One region of the Halobacillus sp. B23F22_1 genome, then DNA from elsewhere that is predicted to be linked to it. Evidence: riboswitches for the same ligand, from Rfam matches in the RefSeq annotation. Region 1 holds a riboswitch; each other region holds the start of a gene.
The links. A riboswitch is a leader RNA that binds a small molecule or an ion and turns the genes downstream of it on or off. The one in region 1 is predicted to bind thiamine pyrophosphate.

Region 1 (3,144 bases):
CGCTGGTAATGCGATTTACGTGTTTTTTAAGAGAAAGAAAAATCATGGATCGAAAAACGAGAACCATAATCACGGGCAGTTTCACACCCTCTAAAAACCTTGATGCTCAAGGTTGGATGAAAAATGCTGATCGGCTCTCCAGCCGATCAGCCCCTATAAATCTATTTATTGATAAATATTCCCTCCAGATTTCTTAAATTCCTCCGCTTTCTTTTTCATCCCCTTTTCGATATCCTCCATCGTAAACAGTTCATTTTCTTTAGAGTAATTCCGGATATCCTGAGAGATTCTCATACTGCAAAATTTCGGTCCGCACATGGAACAAAAGTGTGCCGTTTTTGCCCCTTCGGCAGGGAGGGTTTCATCGTGATACTCAATCGCTCGTTCCGGATCTAAAGATAAATTAAACTGATCTCTCCAGCGGAATTCGAATCGTGCTTTGGACAGGGCATCATCGCGCTTCTGTGCGCCTGGATGTCCTTTGGCCAAATCGGCTGCGTGGGCTGCAATTTTATACGTAATGACTCCTTCACGCACATCATCTCTATTTGGTAAGCCTAAATGTTCTTTTGGCGTCACATAACAAAGCATAGCTGTGCCGTACCAGCCAATCATGGCGGCTCCAATCGCAGAGGTAATGTGGTCGTAGCCAGGCGCTACATCGGTTGTTAATGGCCCAAGCGTGTAAAAGGGGGCTTCTTCACACACTTCCAGCTGCTTGTCCATATTCTCTTTAATCAGGTGCATCGGGACATGACCCGGTCCTTCGACCATAACCTGCACATCGTGCTCCCACGCTATTTTGGTCAGCTCACCGAGCGTGTCTAATTCTGCAAACTGGGCTTCGTCGTTGGCATCAGCTATGCAGCCGGGCCGTAACCCGTCGCCTAAGGAGAAGCAGATATCATAGGCTTTCATAATTTCACAGATCTCTTCAAAGTGGGTGTATAAAAAGCTCTCCTCGTGGTGATAGAGGCACCACTGGGCCATGATCGACCCGCCGCGGGATACAATCCCTGTTAAACGGTCGGCCGTCAACGGCACATACCGCAAAAGAACGCCGGCATGAATCGTAAAGTAATCAACACCCTGCTCGGCTTGTTCAATCAACGTATCACGATACACTTCCCACGTCAGATCTTCTGCTACTCCGTTTACTTTCTCCAGTGCCTGATAGATCGGGACGGTGCCGACCGGGACGGATGAATTTCGAATAATCCACTCCCGGGTTGTGTGGATGTCTTTTCCCGTTGATAAATCCATAATGTTATCCGCGCCCCAGCGTGTCGCCCAGGTCATTTTTTCTACTTCCTGTTCGATGGAAGATGATACCGCAGAATTTCCAATATTGGCGTTAATTTTAACGTGAAAATTCCGCCCGATAATCATCGGCTCTGTCTCCGGGTGATTAATATTGGATGGGATTATTGCACGCCCCTGCGCGACTTCATCCCGGACAAATTCCGGCTCCATATTTTCTCTTATCGCGATAAATTCCATTTCAGGCGTAATGATCCCCTGCTTCGCATAATGAAGCTGGGTGACATTTTTCCCTTTCCTGGCTCGAATGGGTTTACGGTTTAATTCAGGAAACACCTTGTCATTAGCCCGCGGATCATCCATGCTTTTGTATCCATTATCCTCAGGCTTGATTTCCCTTTTTTCATATTCTTCAACATCTCCCCGCTCGTTGATCCATTCGCTTCGCAGAGGAGACAGACCTTTCGTAACATCAATGGTACATTCCGGGTCTGTATAAGGTCCGCTGGTGTCATATACACGAAGCGGAGGGTTTTCTTCATTACCGAATGTACCTGTCGTAGGACTCAGGTTAATTTCCCGCATGGGAACTTGAATGTCGGGCCTTGAACCCTGCACGTAAACCTTGTGACTTCCAGTAAAGCTGGACATAATCGAAATATTCTCTTTTCAATGAAGATGGTGACAACATCAATCTCTCCTTTTTGATTTAATAAAGGACAAGACTGGTACGCCAAGACACATAGCTAAAGCAAAGCAAATAAAAAAGCCGGGTTCCATTCATTACAAATGGACCCGGCAACTATGTATACAGAAGTTGTATTACTCGTTTGGTACGACCGAACTTCCCTACGCTGGCATGATCCAGATCAGGTCCAAAGAGTCAAGAAACTTCACAGCGTTCCCCTCTCAGCCCAGCTCATTGGGCTCCCCTAGTTACTTTCTATTCAATTTGACTTCAGTATACATGAACGTTCACGAACAGCCAACACCTTTTCGAATCTGCTTCTAAATTAGTAAATATTTCTCATCTCTTCACTCTTTTATTCTATCAATAACTCATAATGATAAAACTGAGCATCCCGTACATATCCATTTTTCTCATAAAGCCTTTGCGCAGAAAAATTATCCGGGGCTGTGCTCAAACTGATGCTGCAAGCCCCCGTCTCCTCTGCATATTCTTTCGCTTGACGTAAAAGCAGCTCCCCTACGCCTTGATTTCTCGCCCCTGCATCGACATATAAATCGTTTAATATCCATGCTTTCTTCATAGAAATAGAAGAAAAAGTGGGATACAGTTGGGTAAACCCAGCGTATTTAAGGTTGTCTCTGACAACAAATATTACAGAATCCTTGTTTTCCAGCCGATTCTTTATGTATGACGCGGCACCTTTTACATCTGTGTCTTGTTCATAGAATTCCCGGTATAAATTAAATAAGTCAGCTACGCCTTCTAAATCGTCGATTGAAGCTTGATAGATTTCCATTGGCAGTCTCTCCTTTTTAAATAAGATAAGAGATCCGCGGCAAAATAACAACAAAGTTGATTTCAAAAATTAAATGAACTAACGCCAACCAGCCCTTCCTTTTCTCCCGATAAAAAGAGACCAGCCCGGACAGGCTGGCCTCTGCATCCAGGGCAGGAACCGCCCCGCTGCCATACGTTTTTTATCCTTACTGGCAATGCCTTTCTTTTACCTATAAACACTGGCGCAAGTGCCGGCTTCAGGTTCATAGTAACAATGCTCTTTAAACTGACCGGCAAACGGCTGGCCGTACCATGTTGGAGGACAGGGTCCAGATGGATTGAAATACCAAAGAGCGTATTTCGCTGGGTGCTGCCGCCAAAATTCTAAATTTTTTCTCGCCAGCCTTTTCTCTACA
Region 2 (3,144 bases), on a different contig from region 1:
TATTTACCGTTGTTCCACGATCAGCAGCTTTGTCTAAACCATCAATAATTTGACGATCGGCTAAGTAGTACATACCAAGCCATACACGATCTCCTTCTTCTGCTTTTTCCAGCTCTTCGAGTACGGCATTTTTTATTTTCTGCTCGGTAATGTATTGAACTTCCAGAGCACCTTCTTCTTCACCAAAATCCATGTTCTCATATTCTGGATAATCAGCTTCTCCAGAGAAACGAACGACCGCTTCTTCAGCTTCTAATATGTCCTTAATAATGGGACCGGTCATTTTAAAAGCTGCGTTTTCATGAAATCCACTCTCATCGTGGGGGTTTGCAGAGGATACCATCGCTGCATCCTCAGTGACAAGCACTTTTCGATGATTAGCTTTTACATTTAATAATTTTAAATAAGAGCGCAGGGTGACGTCAGGGGCCTCACTAGCAAATGGATTAGCAATCCATCCATCTCCACTCGTGCCCAACCAGCTGAAAAACACTCTCCATATACTTGAATACACGGGGTTAGAATCTCTCAAGCGATTTAAATCCGTGAGGACGACATCAATATTGTGATCACGCAATCGATCGACTTCTTCTGATTCATAGGATCCATAAACAGTGTTAATTTCATCAGTAATAAAGACGACCTGTAAATCTTCATGCTCTTCTTTTTGTTCAATTAAACGATCGGTCAGTTCCTCAGCTATGTTTGGAAATTTTTCTCCATCATCACTATATCCATTGAATAAAAACATATCGATGACGATAAATTCTTCCGCCTCTGCGATCGTATCAAACATCTCCTCGAATATTTCGAGTTCATGAACGACTTCTCCATTTTCGTCTTCATAAGTCAAATCTTTATAAAATTCGACATCCTCTACGTTGCGGTATTGGCCTTCGTAAGCCATCCCTTCAGGAAGACTCTTCCACGACGTGTGAAAGGCTATAACAAACGCAAGAATAATATTAAATCCAACAAGCCCCCAAAACCACTTTTTCTTATGTAGGTTTTTTAGTTTTTTCATCTCGTGCCCCCTCTTAGCTATCTTATATGATTCACTAAATAGGAAACGACGAAACCTGGAATAAAAAAACAGGCCGCGCCACGGGTAGCGCGAACTGCCTGATTATGATGCTCGCTGTATTAGCAGAGATGGTCGTTGAACAAATAATAACCCTAATACAATCGAACATAAAATAAATGTGGGAAGCATGTAGCCACCATTGTACGTTAAAGAATACAGCCAAACGGGTGTGCCTTCAGGCGCCATTGTTCCGTAGAAAGCAATTCCAGCGATAAAATGGCCTATAAAGCGGAATAAGCTGCCTACGAATGCCCCTATGACAATCCAGGTGACTAACCGCTTGTAATGCCGTGCAGCTGCTGCCTCCCAAACCGGCTTGGCAAACATACCGGCCAGTCCAATAACACCAAAAGCTACAATATAATCAAGAATGGTCTGAACAGGTGTAACAATATAAGCGCCGATTAATATTTGATAGAAGCCCAGCAACAGGCCTGTGGTGACCCCTCCACTTACGCCCCAGCGAAAAGCCATAATGAACACAGGTACCATTGCAAATGAAACTGATCCACCTTGGGCCCATAACTTAAATGATAAAAACGGTAAAACATCCAATAATATGGCTAAAGCAGAAAAAATGGCCGCTTCTACTAAAAATAACACTCGTATGTTTCTCATGTTTGCATCTCTCCTTTTAAAGACACAAAAAAAGCAATGCCAAAGGGAAGCTTCCTGATGGAGGAATCCCGTGCATCGCCATCAAAAAAGCCACCATCCCTACGCCAGTATTAACTGACAGGTTCGAAGGGTCAGAACATATTGTTCACTCTCAGCACTGAGGCTCCCCTTGAAGGCTTCATATTTCGTTTGCTTTTCTTGCTATATGGTCATTATAAATGATGTTTAGAATCCTGACAAACTTTACAGTCAGGGCACAATGGTAACAGGAACTTTAGTAGATTGCAGCACATTATAACTTACGCTCCCAAGGATGGCGCCTTTTACACGTCCTACTCCCCGCGTTCCCATTACAATTAAACGAACGTCCTCATTTGCTGATTCTTCGAGAATGACTTGATCGGGAATCCCTATCCTTTTTCTAAAGGTAGGAGTCACCTCATAGTCAGCTAAATATTCTTCCGCTGTTTCAAAGGATTGTCGTGCAGCCTCTTCCTGGTACTGCTTGATTTGATGCTGCCCTGCAAATTTCCGAACATTTCTCGTATTATAGTCGAACTGCACGTTTAAAATGATTAATTCATATCCTACCTCTTCCGCAAACGGAACGGCATACTGAAGAGCACGGAGCGAACTAGGTGATGCGTCAAAAGGTACGAGTATTTTTTTATTCATGACAACCCCCTCCTCACCTTCATTATACTTAATTTTCACTCAATAATGAATACTCGTATCATTGATATTGGTGATTTCCATAATAAGGATCGATTTACGTCTCTATCATATGCCATGCGGTCTTTCTAACTCTATCAGACGGTATGGTTTCTCTCCGTAGAAATTCTTCATTCGCAATTGTTTGCTTAATATTTTCCTCTATTTGTTAGTATACAGGCAGGGAGCAAAACAGATTTTTTCATCCAATAATCTATTAAGACGCATGAGAAGGAAAGGTGAGAAAGCCAATTATTTCCCGGGTGATGAAAGGAGCAATAAAAAAACTGGTAGTGTGAGGATTTCAGGTAAGAAAAGGCGTTCTCAATCCTTCTTGGCAAGTCATTTTATAAATTAAACCACAAACAGATCATTTATAGTCCTCTCTACCAACTTGTATTACAGGTAGTTGAAAAAGCCTGGTTAGATGTACACGTTGTCTCTTATGGTTCCTACATTAGTCTGGAGAAAAGGAAAAAGCGCCGCTTCCGCCGGGCAGGCCGAAAGTCTGCTCGACTGCGATTTCCGGTGCCTCTCCTGTCTGCTCCTCCCGCAGGGGCCGGCACTTTTTCCGTTCCTCTGACCAAAATGGAATAACCTTTGTAATGTGAATGGCCTTTTGCAGACGCTGCTTTCATAAGAACACAGCTTGATTAAATGATTGAGGAAACGGCGAGAATCCTGCAGGAAATGGGAATAAGGTGTAATCCCGGAGGGCGGAATACAGCCCG
Region 3 (3,144 bases), on a different contig from region 1:
AATGGTCACCATCGGCTAGTTTCGTGTGTTCATAGTCCGTTTTCTTCACTATTTCTTTGTTATGCTCTACGACTGAAATCTTCTTTTGAATGTGATAGCTTTCCAGCAGCTCAGCAATCGTCGCCTCGTTTTTTGGAAACTCTATCGAACGACCATTAACTTGAATATTCATAAGTCCACTCTCCTTTCTCAGCTAAGCGGCTTGGGGAAAACAGTTCTTGGATGGAGGGATCAATCGGTTTCTTTGTGATCTGTTTTTCGATAAGCTGCCCCGTAGCCGGAGCTAAAAGAATACCATTTCGGTAGTGGCCCGTTGCAAAGTATAGATTCGAAATGAAAGGGTGCTCTCCTATAACCGGGACCCCATCTTCTGTACCTGGCCGGATCCCAGACCAGAAGTCTTGAAAAGCTGCCTCCTTCCACTCCGGGAATAGGGAAAACAGTAGGTTCATGAGACTGGATAGCCCGCCCACTGACGTATTTGTAGTTTTGTCGTCAGGCTTCGAGGTAGCCCCAATAATGCAGCGTCCATCTGGCTTTGGAACGACGTAAAAATCGCGGAAAAATAAAGCTTCGTTAAAATAGTTTTCTCGCAATTTTATCGAAAAACTTTCACCTTTTGTCGGAACGATAGGATTAGGCAGGCCTGTCGTTTCAAACCACTGGCCGCTTTCCGCTCCGGATGCGACCACAACATGCTCGGCCGTAAGTGAACAGCTATCTAGATGAACAGTGAAACTTCCTTGATTATTTTTAACACGCAAGACGGTACGATCCTCCAGCAAATCCCCGCCATACAGTAATGCCGCTCGTTTAAAAGACTCGCAAACTTGACGCGGCTCGACATGGCCATCATCTTTCATAAATAGCGCGCCTGATGCTTTGTCCGAAAGAGAAGGAATACGATCTATTGGAGTTTCCAGCCATTCCAAGTTTCGAAAAGTTGATTTTTTCAAAAGTAAAGCTTCTTTCTCTTCATCTTTTACAGCGATTTCCATCATTCCAAAGTGTGAAAGGCCGATATCAATAGACGTAAGCTCCCTTAATTCTTGAGCTAATCCCGTGTACATATCCCTGCTCTTTTCACAAAATTGATGATACTTTCCGACGCCTTCATTTTCCGTATGAACACCAAGCATACCTGCTGCAGCTTGTGTGGCTTTTCCTCCACTCGCTTGTTTCTCCACTACAGCTGCGTGAACGCCGCTTTTATTTAAATAACAAGAAATCGAATGACCGATAATACCGCCGCCAATAATCAACACATCGCAGTGGTTATTCTTCAAGTCTTAGCCTCCTTTTGGTATTGTCGAGCCGCTTCAGCAGGGGCAGATGCGTTAATAATTCCTGACATCACAGCCGCCCCCTTCGCGTGTACTGCATGTAAATCCTTCACTTTCTCAACCGTAATACCTCCAATGGCGATGACAGGGATACGAAGAGTAGAAGTCAACTCCTTCAATTCTTCCAATCCTCTCGCCCTTTTCCCTTTTTTACTATCCGTAGGAAAAATGTGACCGAACATGACATAATCTGCACCCTCTTCCTCCGCTTGCTTCGCGGCCGATAAAGAATGAACAGCCTGCCCTACCTTTAAGAATGGGTAAGATTCCTTCACCTCCTTAACCGTGATACCTTTTTCCGGGAGATGAAGTTGATGAACACCCGTCATACAGGCGATATCTGCACGACTGTGAATCCATAGTTTCTCCCTTGGTATCCCCTCAGCTATTAATTCTTTTATTAACGTCAGATATTCTTGAGGAGATTTTTGCATTTCTCTTACTAAAATGGCATCAACGAACGGCGCCATTTCTTTCATCACCTTTCTCAAGTGAGTTTTTTCCAATCGACCATTCGTTACAGCAGTAAGCCTCATTACGTCCCTCCTTCCATTTAGACTTTAAAAAATGCCACTTTCCAGGATAGGAAAGTGGCATAGCTTAGATAGAAGAACGTGTAGAATATAGATCACTCTATATTACGTCAGTCATTCGGTCACTTTCCTCCGCTGGTATTGAAGCCAGTTCAGGTTCAAAGAGTCCCAAAGTTGTACTTTGATCTCAGCCTTTAATTAAAAGGCACCCCTAGTGCATCACTATTAAATTTTGGAAATGATTTGGTATTTACTTTACCTTATTTATCATCCTCGGTCTATTAAAAACTTCAACTTTTCACCTATTGATACTTAAGACCTACTTCTTACTAAAGCTCGGCCGACTGTTCTATCAATTAGAGCTTTTAAACAGTGACTTCAGAAACCCTTTAACTCCACTGTTTTTATTTTCTACTTCTTTAACTTCTTTTTTCTTTTTCATGTGGATGTTTTCTTTTTCTATTGCATAATCCACGTAAAGGATAGCTCCGATATCTGTATCTGACTCCTGATTGGACACTTCGGTGTGATGAATAGAGTGTTGGTCTGCCAATTGTCTATAGGGTTTGCGGAAACGGTAGCTTACTTCTCCATTCAACAGAAGCTTGGCATCCTTATGCCGCTTCATTTCCTGGGACAACTCTTCAATCCCGGCCTCTTGCATCACCTGGCCTTTCATTAATATTAGAATGATACGCTCTCGGAGAGTGCCCAGGTACCTTTTACGTTCCCCTGGTTTCGTTTGTCGGGTCCCGTATATTCCTTCTTGCAAATATTCATCTACATTTGTTTTCTTCATCATAATCACCTCATCTGCTCTGTTCCTATTATCCATCCTAAATCATAGTCCATTCAAAAAAGCATGAAAGGAGAGGTGCTTTCATCTATTTCTCCACAATTTCTTCATCAATTCGCTGACCTAAATGCCGTCCTGGCTCGTCTCGTAATCCCATCACTTTTTGTCCCTCTTTTACATCCAATATTGAGATTTCTCCTTCGCTTTCCTCTTGTAAATAAACACTGGAGGAGTTTTGCAAAGTGGCTGAAATCGTTCCATCGCTGCTTTTACACTCCACTCTTACAAATGGACGTTTCTCTATTTTCACTCGCCCAATTGCAACCTCCCGCTCTTCTTCACCCGAAAGTATCAGCTTCTCACCCGGGGTTAACTCATGAAGATAATAGGTTTTACCGGATTGATACAAGTATTGATGAAAAGAGCCGCAATTGATGCGAAAAGGTCGAGCGGGATAATCTTTAGATTCACG
Region 4 (3,144 bases), 270 kb from region 1:
TCACCTATTTAGGTAGAACATAATGAGGCTGTACCTAATTAAATTATTGTGTCAAAAACCGAAAAAATTGAATTGCGGAAAGCTAAGTATTTTGAAGGAGTGATGGTGAAAGTTCTTTCTTGAACATTAATCAACCGAACGGATTTCAATAGAATCGTTCGGATGATTGTATGCGTAATTCAGGTATATCGCAGATTTATTATGTTGGATCATTACTTTCATTCAGTGGAAGTTCAATTACAAATTCATCCTTCCCTGGATAGTCTTCAGTATCGTAATAATTATAGTTATCCATGTAGGGGGAATAGGTCTTCACATAAATTTTGTTTTCTTCTGGACTTACATGCAGTAAGCGCATATATCCTTGGCCGCCATCCGGTCCTCCTTGATAATTAGCAAATAGTTGGTGAACGCTGCGGTCTGGCATGCCGTCACCATTATCATCAATCGTGTCGACCCTTGAGGCTGTACCGTAATAGTGACCACTGAGAGTAACAGCTACATTTTCATTAGGTGTAATAACTTGTTCAAATAGTTTTTCCCCGAGTCGGCTCCGTTTTCCATTTGGTAATAAATATTGATGGAGGTTAAGAAAAGCTGTATGCTCCGGGTATTTCTGTAATACTTTATTGACCCAGTCAATTTCTTCTTGGTCAATTCCCCAGCTCATGTATATCATAATAAAATTATTGCCATTAACGTTTAATATATCATAGTGTCCTCGATTGTTTTTATACGAACCACCATAGTAAGAGTGATTCTCAAATTGGGATTGTCCAAAATACTTCGAAAATGTACTATAGTCTTTGTTTTTTAAATCGATATCATGGTTACCTGCCAACATTCCATATGGTATGTCTTCATTTTCCAGTACATTCATTGAGTCAGCGGCATGCTTCCATTGAGTTTCATCGTCCCAATTGTGGACGATATCGCCAGTATGAATGACATAAGGGATGGAAAGTTCGTTTTTCTTCTCTGCAATCCAGTTCACCATGGCTTTATAAATGTGCGGATTCCGTTTTGAGTAATACTGCGTATCTGACATCCAGACAAACGTATAGTCATCATCCGTTTGTTTCTCAAGCGGCTGGTTAACCATTTGATAGCTTCCGTTTGCTGGTTTATGAGCAGTATCCGGGAGGGAAGGGGCGGAGGCAACGTTGACCATTAAGAAATTGAAAATAAAGACAACAATACAGAGTGCAGCGGTCATCACAATTCTTGATTTCTTACCCACTTCTATCCCTCCAGTTTAAGTAGTGTTCTTGTTGTTAAATGTGGTAAGTTGCACTTCATTTTCATTTCATTGAAATAATGGAAATGCTTAATCTGTAGTTTTTCTTTTTGTAAGGTTTCTTATGCGAAGTCAGATAAATTATTAGACAGATAAGAGTTTAGGTGATCGGGGAGTTAACTGTGCGATAAGCCTTCTTGTTATTTTGGCAGGAATGTGTTCTAATAATGACTAATAAAATAATTCAAATTCTTCACTAGGGGAGCCGCAACTCGGCTGAGAAAAGCAGGAAGCTTTGACTCTTATAACCTGATCTAGATCATACTAGCGTAGGGAAGTGAAGCGGGCAGTCACTCTACATACCATTTGAAATTCTTATGAAAAAGCTCGCTCCTTCTTTTCAGGAGCGGGCTTTTTTCGTGAAAAAAGGAGTTTTTATATGAATAATGAGTTATCACAATTACTGCAGGAAGTGAACAGAAGGGAAGACGAGCTGCTGCGATTATTAACTGATTTGGTAGCATATCCAACTTTAAGTCCACCTGCGCGAAATGCTGAGAGTGCACAAGAGTATGTCGTTCATCAATTGAAAGAACTCGATTTTACGATTGATTCCTGGGACCTTTACCCTGGAGATCCAATCGTGGTAGGTACGAAGAGGGGCAGACAGGAGAGTCAAGCCAAAAGTCTCATCATCAATGGCCATCTTGATGTAGCAGCTATCGAAAAGAATGAGAACTGGGCGTATGACCCGTTTGAATGTAAAGTGACGAAAGATAAAGTATTTGGACGCGGAGTAGCCGATATGAAAGGTGGGATGGCCGGGGTTCTGTTTGCTATGAAGCTGCTTCACGAAAGGGGAATTGAACCTAATGGAAATATTTATTTCCAATCTGTCGTTGGCGAGGAAGTGGGAGAAGCCGGGACTAAGTCTTGTTGCGAAAGAGGCTATCAGGCTGATTTAGCTGTGGTCGTAGATACAAGTGATTGTAATATTCAAGGGCAGGGAGGCGTAATTACAGGATGGATAACCGTTGAAAGTCCTCACACGTTTCATGATGCAAGCAGACGTTCTATGACCCACGCTGGCGGGGGACTGCATGGGGCGAGTGCGATTGAAAAAATGATGAAAGTGATTAATACTTTGCAGGATCTTGAAAAGCACTGGGCGATAACTAAATCTAGTCCCGGTTTTCCCCCGGGTTCAAACACGATCAACCCAGCCGTTATTGAAGGAGGACGGCACCCTGCATTCGTAGCAGATCGATGCAGACTATGGATTACGGTGCATTATTATCCTGAAGAACATTATGAGGAAGTGATCCGTGAAATTGAAGATTACATCACTTATGCAGCAAAAGCCGATCCCTGGTTAAAGGACCATCCCCCTCAATTTTCTTGGGGTGGCTCGTCAATGATTGAGGAGAAGGGGGAAATCTTTCCTGCCTTTTCAGTAGACACTAGTCATAACGGGGTTCAAAGGTTAGCTGAAGCTCATCATTTTATACATGACGTCCCGGTAAGCTATTCAATGTCTCCGACTGTAACAGATGGAGGATGGTTATCAGAAGCAGGCATTCCAACAGTTTTATACGGGCCGGGCACACTAGATCAAGCCCATGCTGTTAATGAATCACTTGAAAGGAAACAGCTTCTGCGATTTACGAAAACGATGATTGCTTTTTTATTTGACTGGTTTCAACATTTAGAAAGAAAGGATGAAACATAATGTTTACTGATAGACTTTACGAAAAAGCTAAGCCGATATGGGATCAGTATCTCGAACACCCTTTTGTGAAAGGTATTGGTGATGGAAGCTTAGAACTTGAAAAGTTTAAGTTCTTCATGAAACAGGATTATTTATATTTAATTGATTATTGCCGGGTTTTTGCTTTAGGAAGTGTAAA

Region 2: another riboswitch for thiamine pyrophosphate. It lies ahead of thiT (energy-coupled thiamine transporter ThiT); the one in region 1 lies ahead of thiC (phosphomethylpyrimidine synthase ThiC).
Region 3: another riboswitch for thiamine pyrophosphate. It lies ahead of ACGTNH_RS17635 (thiamine phosphate synthase); the one in region 1 lies ahead of thiC (phosphomethylpyrimidine synthase ThiC).
Region 4: another riboswitch for thiamine pyrophosphate. It lies ahead of ACGTNH_RS02100 (acetylornithine deacetylase); the one in region 1 lies ahead of thiC (phosphomethylpyrimidine synthase ThiC).

Annotation. Positions count from the first base shown of each region.
Region 1 is NZ_JBIEKE010000001.1:152,256-155,399, reverse strand. Features, by position in the region: gene ACGTNH_RS00805 (hypothetical protein) at 1-94, shown strand, start outside; gene thiC (phosphomethylpyrimidine synthase ThiC) at 166-1,911, opposite strand; TPP riboswitch at 2,090-2,204, opposite strand; gene ACGTNH_RS00795 (GNAT family N-acetyltransferase) at 2,304-2,747, opposite strand; gene ACGTNH_RS00790 (cell wall hydrolase) at 2,955-3,144, opposite strand, start outside.
Region 2 is NZ_JBIEKE010000002.1:908,546-911,689, forward strand. Features, by position in the region: gene ACGTNH_RS12415 (phospholipase D family protein) at 1-1,024, opposite strand, end outside; gene thiT (energy-coupled thiamine transporter ThiT) at 1,127-1,702, opposite strand; TPP riboswitch at 1,782-1,882, opposite strand; gene ACGTNH_RS12425 (universal stress protein) at 1,952-2,377, opposite strand.
Region 3 is NZ_JBIEKE010000003.1:535,410-538,553, forward strand. Features, by position in the region: gene thiS (sulfur carrier protein ThiS) at 1-172, opposite strand, end outside; gene thiO (glycine oxidase ThiO) at 156-1,286, opposite strand; gene ACGTNH_RS17635 (thiamine phosphate synthase) at 1,283-1,879, opposite strand; TPP riboswitch at 1,987-2,099, opposite strand; gene ACGTNH_RS17640 (YueI family protein) at 2,229-2,675, opposite strand; gene ACGTNH_RS17645 (3-dehydroquinate synthase II domain-containing protein) at 2,761-3,144, opposite strand, start outside.
Region 4 is NZ_JBIEKE010000001.1:419,463-422,606, forward strand. Features, by position in the region: gene ACGTNH_RS02090 (Type 1 glutamine amidotransferase-like domain-containing protein) at 1-23, shown strand, start outside; gene ACGTNH_RS02095 (metallophosphoesterase) at 200-1,240, opposite strand; TPP riboswitch at 1,486-1,590, shown strand; gene ACGTNH_RS02100 (acetylornithine deacetylase) at 1,677-2,966, shown strand; gene tenA (thiaminase II) at 2,966-3,144, shown strand, end outside.